DNA from 3 places in the Pseudoalteromonas sp. PSi26 genome. Region 3 is predicted to be linked to each of the others. Evidence: predicted binding sites of a transcription regulator. Region 3 holds the regulator's gene; each other region holds the start of a gene.
What was found. The regulator sigma-54, encoded in region 3, starts transcription at its own class of promoters, with help from an activator protein. The targets are predictions, from matches to a motif close to GTTGGCACGNNNNTNGNNT.
Positions count from the first base shown of each region.

Region 1: the regulator sigma-54 is predicted to act here: its motif matches at 1,009-1,027, upstream of ACFI34_RS10975 (EF-hand domain-containing protein).
Region 2: the regulator sigma-54 is predicted to act here: its motif matches at 835-853, upstream of ACFI34_RS05040 (BON domain-containing protein).

Region 1 covers NZ_JBHNYT010000008.1:160,581-162,856, forward strand. The annotation lists gene ACFI34_RS10970 (PA4780 family RIO1-like protein kinase) at 1-788, opposite strand, end outside; gene ACFI34_RS10975 (EF-hand domain-containing protein) at 1,081-1,356, shown strand; gene ACFI34_RS10980 (hypothetical protein) at 1,369-1,824, shown strand; gene ACFI34_RS10985 (FG-GAP repeat domain-containing protein) at 1,882-2,276, opposite strand, start outside.
Region 2 covers NZ_JBHNYT010000003.1:262,490-264,765, reverse strand. The annotation lists gene srmB (ATP-dependent RNA helicase SrmB) at 1-684, shown strand, start outside; gene ACFI34_RS05040 (BON domain-containing protein) at 925-1,245, shown strand; gene ACFI34_RS05035 (mechanosensitive ion channel family protein) at 2,013-2,276, opposite strand, start outside.
Region 3 covers NZ_JBHNYT010000016.1:75,503-77,778, forward strand. The annotation lists gene hpf (ribosome hibernation promoting factor) at 1-168, opposite strand, end outside; gene ACFI34_RS15935 (RNA polymerase factor sigma-54) at 195-1,694, opposite strand; gene lptB (LPS export ABC transporter ATP-binding protein) at 1,764-2,276, opposite strand, start outside.

The sequences.
Region 1 (2,276 bases), on a different contig from region 3:
TCGTCTAGTACTGAATCAACGTCAGCTTCTTCGCTGTCATCTTCAAATTCACCGGTGAGTATAGAATTAGGTGTAAGTTTTGCCTCTTCAAATAGCGCCCACATTTCTTTAGCGTATTGGGTATTTAACAACTCAGGTGCAAACTCACTATAGTAACGACGCATGTTGTTTACGTCACGAGCAAACATGGCTTCAGCGTTATTGTTAGCAGACGCATTTACAGCTTGCGGTAAATCAATAATCACAGGGCCTTTATCGTCAACAAGCACGTTAAACTCTGATAAATCGCCATGAATAATACCCGCGCACAGCATAAGCATAATGTAATGCATCATCAGTGTATGTTGTTTGATAGCTTCCTCTTTACTCATACTTACATGGCCTAGCTGCGGCGCAACATCGCCTTCGCTGTCAGACACAAGTTCCATAAGTAAAACACCATCAACACAAAAATATGTATCGGGTACACGCACACCGGCTCTAGCTAAACGAGAAAGAGCATCAACCTCAGCATTTTGCCAAATCTCTTCTTCTAACTGGCGTCCGTAACTTGAGCGTTTTCCCATTGCGCGAGCTTGGCGACCACCGCGAACTTTTCGGCCTTCTTGGTATTGTGCGGCTTTTTTAAAACTGCGTTTAACAGCATCTTTATAAACCTTTGCACACCGAATGTGTTCACCACAGCGAACTACAAATACATCGGCTTCTTTACCGCTCATTAGTCGGCTAAGTACTTCATCAATTAAACCGTCATCGATAAGGGGTTGTAAGCGTTTTGGTGTTTTCACAGCTTGCCTGCTAAGTGGAGTTGGTTATTAATCATTATTTAAGAAAGTGCTCTGTAATTAGTTGTTTTATATGCTCAAGCAGTATATCAGCTTTGAGAATTAAGGGCAGTATTACGCGCATTTACACATGCTTGCGTTAGCTTATCTGCTGATTGTAAATTGAGCAACCAGAACGCCCTAGAACACATCAATTTTTTAAATTATTTAATGCTTCCTTATTGTTTGCACATTTTTTGCGTTTTTAAGGTGTAAGTTTACGGTATCAACACGCCCTAAATATAAGGTTATTACTATGAAGCATTTAACATCAACGGCAATGATTGTATTACTTAGCATTGTTTTTTCGGCCAATATTGCTGCAAAAGGAAGTAATAACAAACCGCCTAAGCCAGACTTTTCAACTCTCGACACCGATGGCAATGGTGCAATTAGTTTTGATGAATTTAATACTAAAAAGCCACCTCACGGTGACGCACAGACTATTTTTGATGAAATTGATGCTGACGGTAATGGGGAAATAAGCGAGCAAGAATTAAGTGAACATAAACCACCTCGTCGTGAACGTTGAAAGGAAACTAACATGATCAATTCAATAAACAATAACGCTACTAGTTTTATGCCGCAGCAAAAAAGCCAAGCTGTATCGCTAACATCAGAACAAAGTGATTTTGTAAAAGAAACGCTAGCGCAATTTGATCCCGAAAACTTGACCTCTGAAGATGCAAAGAGCATTCAAGCTGCGTTTGAAGAGCAGGGTATTTCACCCACTAAAGAGCTGGCAGAATTGATGAGCGAGCTTGAATTTGATGCTAAAAGTATTGGTGATGCTGGCCGACCTGAAGGGCAAAGACCGCCTCCACCGCCACAAAATTCACTAGAGCAAGTTAATACAGAAGAGGTAGTAAGTTACCTTGATGAATTACTCGAGCAGTATTCAAGCCAAATAAATGATGAAGATAAAGGCGCTATACTCTCGGCCGTTCAAGAAAAGTTTGGCTTGTCTGAATCTGATTCGTTACTCAGTATTAAAGCGTAAATATATGCAAAAGCTGACATTAAAAGCCCAGTAATACTGGGCTTTTAATGTCGGTGGTTAGTTTAAGCGGGTTTTAATTTTACTGGTGCCATCTTCTTCGGTAAATTTAAACACAAAGTCTTTTTTACCGTCTTGGTTAATATCAACTAACAAAATATCTTTACTTTTTTTAGGTAGGGTTAATTTTATTTTTTTACGCTTTTTGCTCAGCAAATTGTTCTCATCGCCGTAGTAAACATAGAGCGTTTTTTTGCTGTACTTATAGACTGCATCGGTTTTGTTATCGCCGTTTATATCGCCTATGTATAAAGGCGGGGTTGCATCGCCATTACTCATATTTATTTCCATCTCAAGATCAATTTCTATGCTTGATTTGCTGGCAAATGAGCCATCTGCTTGTTGCTTATAAATATTCATTTCTACATCTACGTCAGTTTTACCACCGCCCATAG
Region 2 (2,276 bases), on a different contig from region 3:
TTTTTATTCTCAGCAACCCTTGAGGGTGACAGCGTAGAGCGATTTGCAGAAACCACATTAAACGATCCGGCTTTGTTAGAAGCTGAGTCGTCTCGTAAAGAAAAAGCTAAAATTCACCAGTGGGTTCATCTTGCTGATGATTACCACCATAAACTCGAGCTTTTAGTCAATACCCTTAACGGCCCAGACGTTAGTAAAGCTATTGTGTTTGTTAAAACCCGTGAACGTTTAGAAACTCTCATTGGTGAATTAACTAATAACGGTGTAAAAGCCGCTTGGCTGCGAGGTGAAATGCCACAAGACAAGCGCATGAAAGCAATGGAAAACTTTCATAGTGGCCGCACTAAAATATTAATTGCAACAGATGTAGCTGCTCGCGGTATTGACGTATCTGACATTAGCCACGTTATTAACTTTGATATGCCACGTACCGCCGACGTATATGTTCACCGTATTGGCCGTACGGGTCGTGCAGGTAAAAAAGGTATCGCTATATCATTAGTGGAAGCGCACGATATTGGTATTTTGTACAAAGTAGAACGCTACATTGAACAAAAGCTTAAACGCCGTGTAATTAAAGGAATAGAGCCTCAGCATAAAGAGGCTAAGCCACCGGTTAAAAAGCGCAAAGATCCGGTAAAAATGAAAGCAAAGAAAAAAGCGAAAGTTAAAAAGAAAAAGTAACTTAGCATATTTACCAAAGCCGGCGTATGCCGGCTTTTTAATACGTGTAACATATGTAACCGGTGCATGTAACACCTACCCATTTAAATGTAATTATTGCCCACCTGAATTCCCACTTAATAAAATAACCTTATATTTCAATAAATTAAAACTGGCACTGAACTTGTAATATTAAACACAGAATAGCCAGAGTATTTAATGGTTTGGTTAAATTTTTAATTGATATAAAAGGATTGAGTTATGAACCGCTTAAAGTTAACTATCGCGTTAGTTTCGTTTTGTTGTTTATTTTTGTTAGCCTGCGCTACCAAAGTGAGTGCAGCAACACACCTAGCCGTAGTCAGCAGCGTAGCAACTCAACCTAACCTTCAGCAAACCATTACCAGCACACTTCGTACTAACCCCAACTTTGCATTAAGCAATATTCGCGTACAGGTTAAAGATGGCGAGGTAGTATTACATGGTCAAGCGCAAACCGGTTTTGAACGTGCGCTTGCTCAAAAGTTTTTAGAAAATATGGATGGTGTTAAAATCATCCGTAACAAAATCAGTGTTATTTAAATCGCATTTTTATTAATTCAATTGATCCTAGGCGCAGCATGTTGCTCCAACACATGCTGCGCTTTTTTGTGCCAGTAGTTACTTGCAACTCACATTAACTACAAAAATTAAACTCGCTTTAATTACCTCTGATTTACCACCTAATACCAATTGTAAATTGCATACATTGCAACCTAATATTTGCCTTAATAATCAGCCCTTTAAATAATAAATTCATATTAAGCCTAGGCCTGTTTAACTGCCATTATTAAAGCGTGTTCTATCAAGGAGCAACATAATTACGGTGCGCGATTTGTGACCCAGTAAGCTCAGTACCTACTCCTGCATTATTTTAATGACTACGCCTATGTACGTATACCTTAAAGTCGTATACAGCTTATACGCCCTACTTGCTCTTTATTACCTATTCTTTAGGCAACAAGAAAGAACAACCTATGAGAGGAACTCAAAAGTTACTGCATGTTTTATATTTATGTGCATTATCGTCGGTTTCGGGAAGTAACTACAAAATAGGCTTAGCCTTATCGATTTATCATATACCCCGCTTCCAATTTCACCCCAAAAGCTAAATAGGCCTTAATCAATAATTAATTAACGCTGCTCTCACCTTCTCAAGCGCACAAATAGCCATAAAAAATGCAGCTTTATAAAGCTGCATTTAACTGTTTTGACTCATAAGTCATCTTTACTTAAGCCCACAACACGTATTTAAATGTAAAATTGCGTTACGAGTGAGTAAATAATTCCCACTGATATTAATGGCTCATTTATTCGTTTTGGCTTGAATCTGCTCTACCAGCGTTGCCTTTATTTGATGATTGCTGGTTAATTTTATCGCTGATCATGGCATCGAGTTTTTCACCGCCTTTAATACCAAAATCGAGCGTGCGAATAGGGAATGGAATACTAATATCAGCTTCATCCAACGCTTGTTTAACGGCGACTACGCCTTTATGGCGCACTGTCATAAAGTCTGGTTCACCTGGGTATTTAATCCAAAACCACACCAATAAATTAATGCTACTGTCGCC
Region 3 (2,276 bases):
TACATGAATAGTTGCTTCTGCTTTTTGATTTAATTTTTCTATATCAAGAATGACATGAACATTATTAATATGATCAGAGTGCCTTTCTAGCTTCGCAAATTTGGTATTTATATAGTCTCTTAATGAATCAGTTAGTTCTACATGACGACCAGTTAAATTTAGTTGCATAAGCATTACCCTCTTTGTTTAGCGTCTTAAATCAGGCTCTTTCGCTGATTTGACGGTGGAATAGCAAGAGATTCGCGATATTTTGCGATTGTACGTCTTGCTACTTTAATTCCTTGCTCAGCCAATATATCCGCAATTTTGCTATCACTCAATGGTTTTGCTGAGTTTTCTGCTGCGATTAATTTTTTAATAAGTGCACGTATCGCTGTAGATGAACATTCCCCACCATTTTCGGTGCTTACGTGGCTTGAGAAAAAGTATTTAAGCTCAAATATTCCACGCGGTGTGTGCATATACTTTTGAGTAGTTACACGCGAAATTGTTGATTCGTGCATTTCTACCATTTCGGCAACATCATTTAAAACCATAGGTTTCATGGCTTCTGGGCCGTGTTCAAAAAAGCCTTGTTGTTGCTTTACAATACAGTTTGTCACTTTTAAAAGCGTGTCGTTTCTGCTTTCTAAACTTTTTATAAACCATTTAGCTTCTTGTAAATGTGAGCGAATAAATTGGCTATCACCGCTCGATTTAACTGTACGCGACATTGCAGCATACTGACTGTTTACACGAATTTTTGGCATGCTGTCTGGGTTTAGTTCAACTACCCAGCGGCCTTTAATTTTCTTAACCGACACATCAGGTATTACATACTCAGACTCTTCTCGCACTATTGTGTCTGCAGGCTTTGGATTAAGCGTATGAATAAGTGTCATTACTTCTTTAAGCTCATCTTCTTTGAGCTTCGTTTTTTTCATTAATGTACGGTAGTCGCGAGCAGCTAACAAATCTATGTGCTCGGTTAAAATCATTTTTGTTTCATCAATAAAAGGGGTGCCTTTATCAAACTGATTTAACTGAATACATAAACATTCTTGTAAGCTTCGTGCTGCAATACCCACTGGGTCAAATAGCTGAATGCGCTTTAAAACCGCCTCTATTTCATCAAGTTCAACCTCAACGTCATCGTCGTTATCTTGATTAAAGCTCTCTAAAATCTCTTCGCAACTGAGTGTCAGTATGCCTGAATCATCCACCGCTTCAACTATTGCAATAGCAATGGCTTCATCTGTAGGGCTAAATGGCGTTAATTGTAATTGCCACATTAAGTACTCGTGAAGCGTTTCAGTTGATGCGCCCTGATATATAGACTCATCTTCAGGCATTGGGCCTGAAGAGGATGCAGGGGCTGCACTCATGTACTCATCCCAGCTAACGTCCATTGCCATGTCGTCACTTACGGTATCTTTAGCAAGGGCTTCACCACTGTCTTGTTCGAACTCGCTGGGGGCTTCATCGGCAGATGCGCTTACTGTAACTTCATCGTTATCCGCTTTTTGCTCATTTTTGCCCGCAAGGTCATCGGCATAGTCTTGCTCCTCAACCTCAAGTAATGGGTTGCTGTCGAGCGCTTCTTGTATTTCTTGCTGAAGATCCAATGTGCTTAATTGCAGCAAGCGAATAGCCTGTTGCAACTGAGGTGTCATTGTAAGTTGCTGGCCCATGCGCAGCTGTAGTGATTGCCTCATGTATCTCTAACAATCCTTTTAAGTTGTTATAATTAATACTAGCAGATGCTTATAAATAAGGCGTAAATGTTACAGCCTAAATTGCTCGCCTAAATATACATCGCGTACAGTTTTATCATTTAATACGTGTTCAGGGGTACCAGAAGCAATCAGTTCCCCATGAGAAACAATGTAGGCTTTTTCACAAACATCAAGGGTTTCTCTCACATTGTGGTCTGTTATTAATACGCCAATACCACGGTTTTTTAGGTGTTCAATAATTTTTTTAATATCTAATACTGAGATAGGGTCAACACCGGCAAATGGTTCGTCTAACAAAATAAACTTTGGATCTGCAGCTAAAGCACGTGCAATCTCCACTCTACGACGTTCTCCGCCCGATAATGCCATACCTTTGCTGTCGCGAATGTGTTGAATGCTAAATTCATCTAATAGATTATTCAGTGTATCTTCTCTGGCTTGCTTAGTGAGCCCCTTTCGAGTTTCTAAAATAGCCATTAAGTTTTGATACACCGTTAGCTTTCTAAATATAGACGACTCTTGTGGTAAGTAGCCAATGCCTAATCTAGCACGACTATGCAT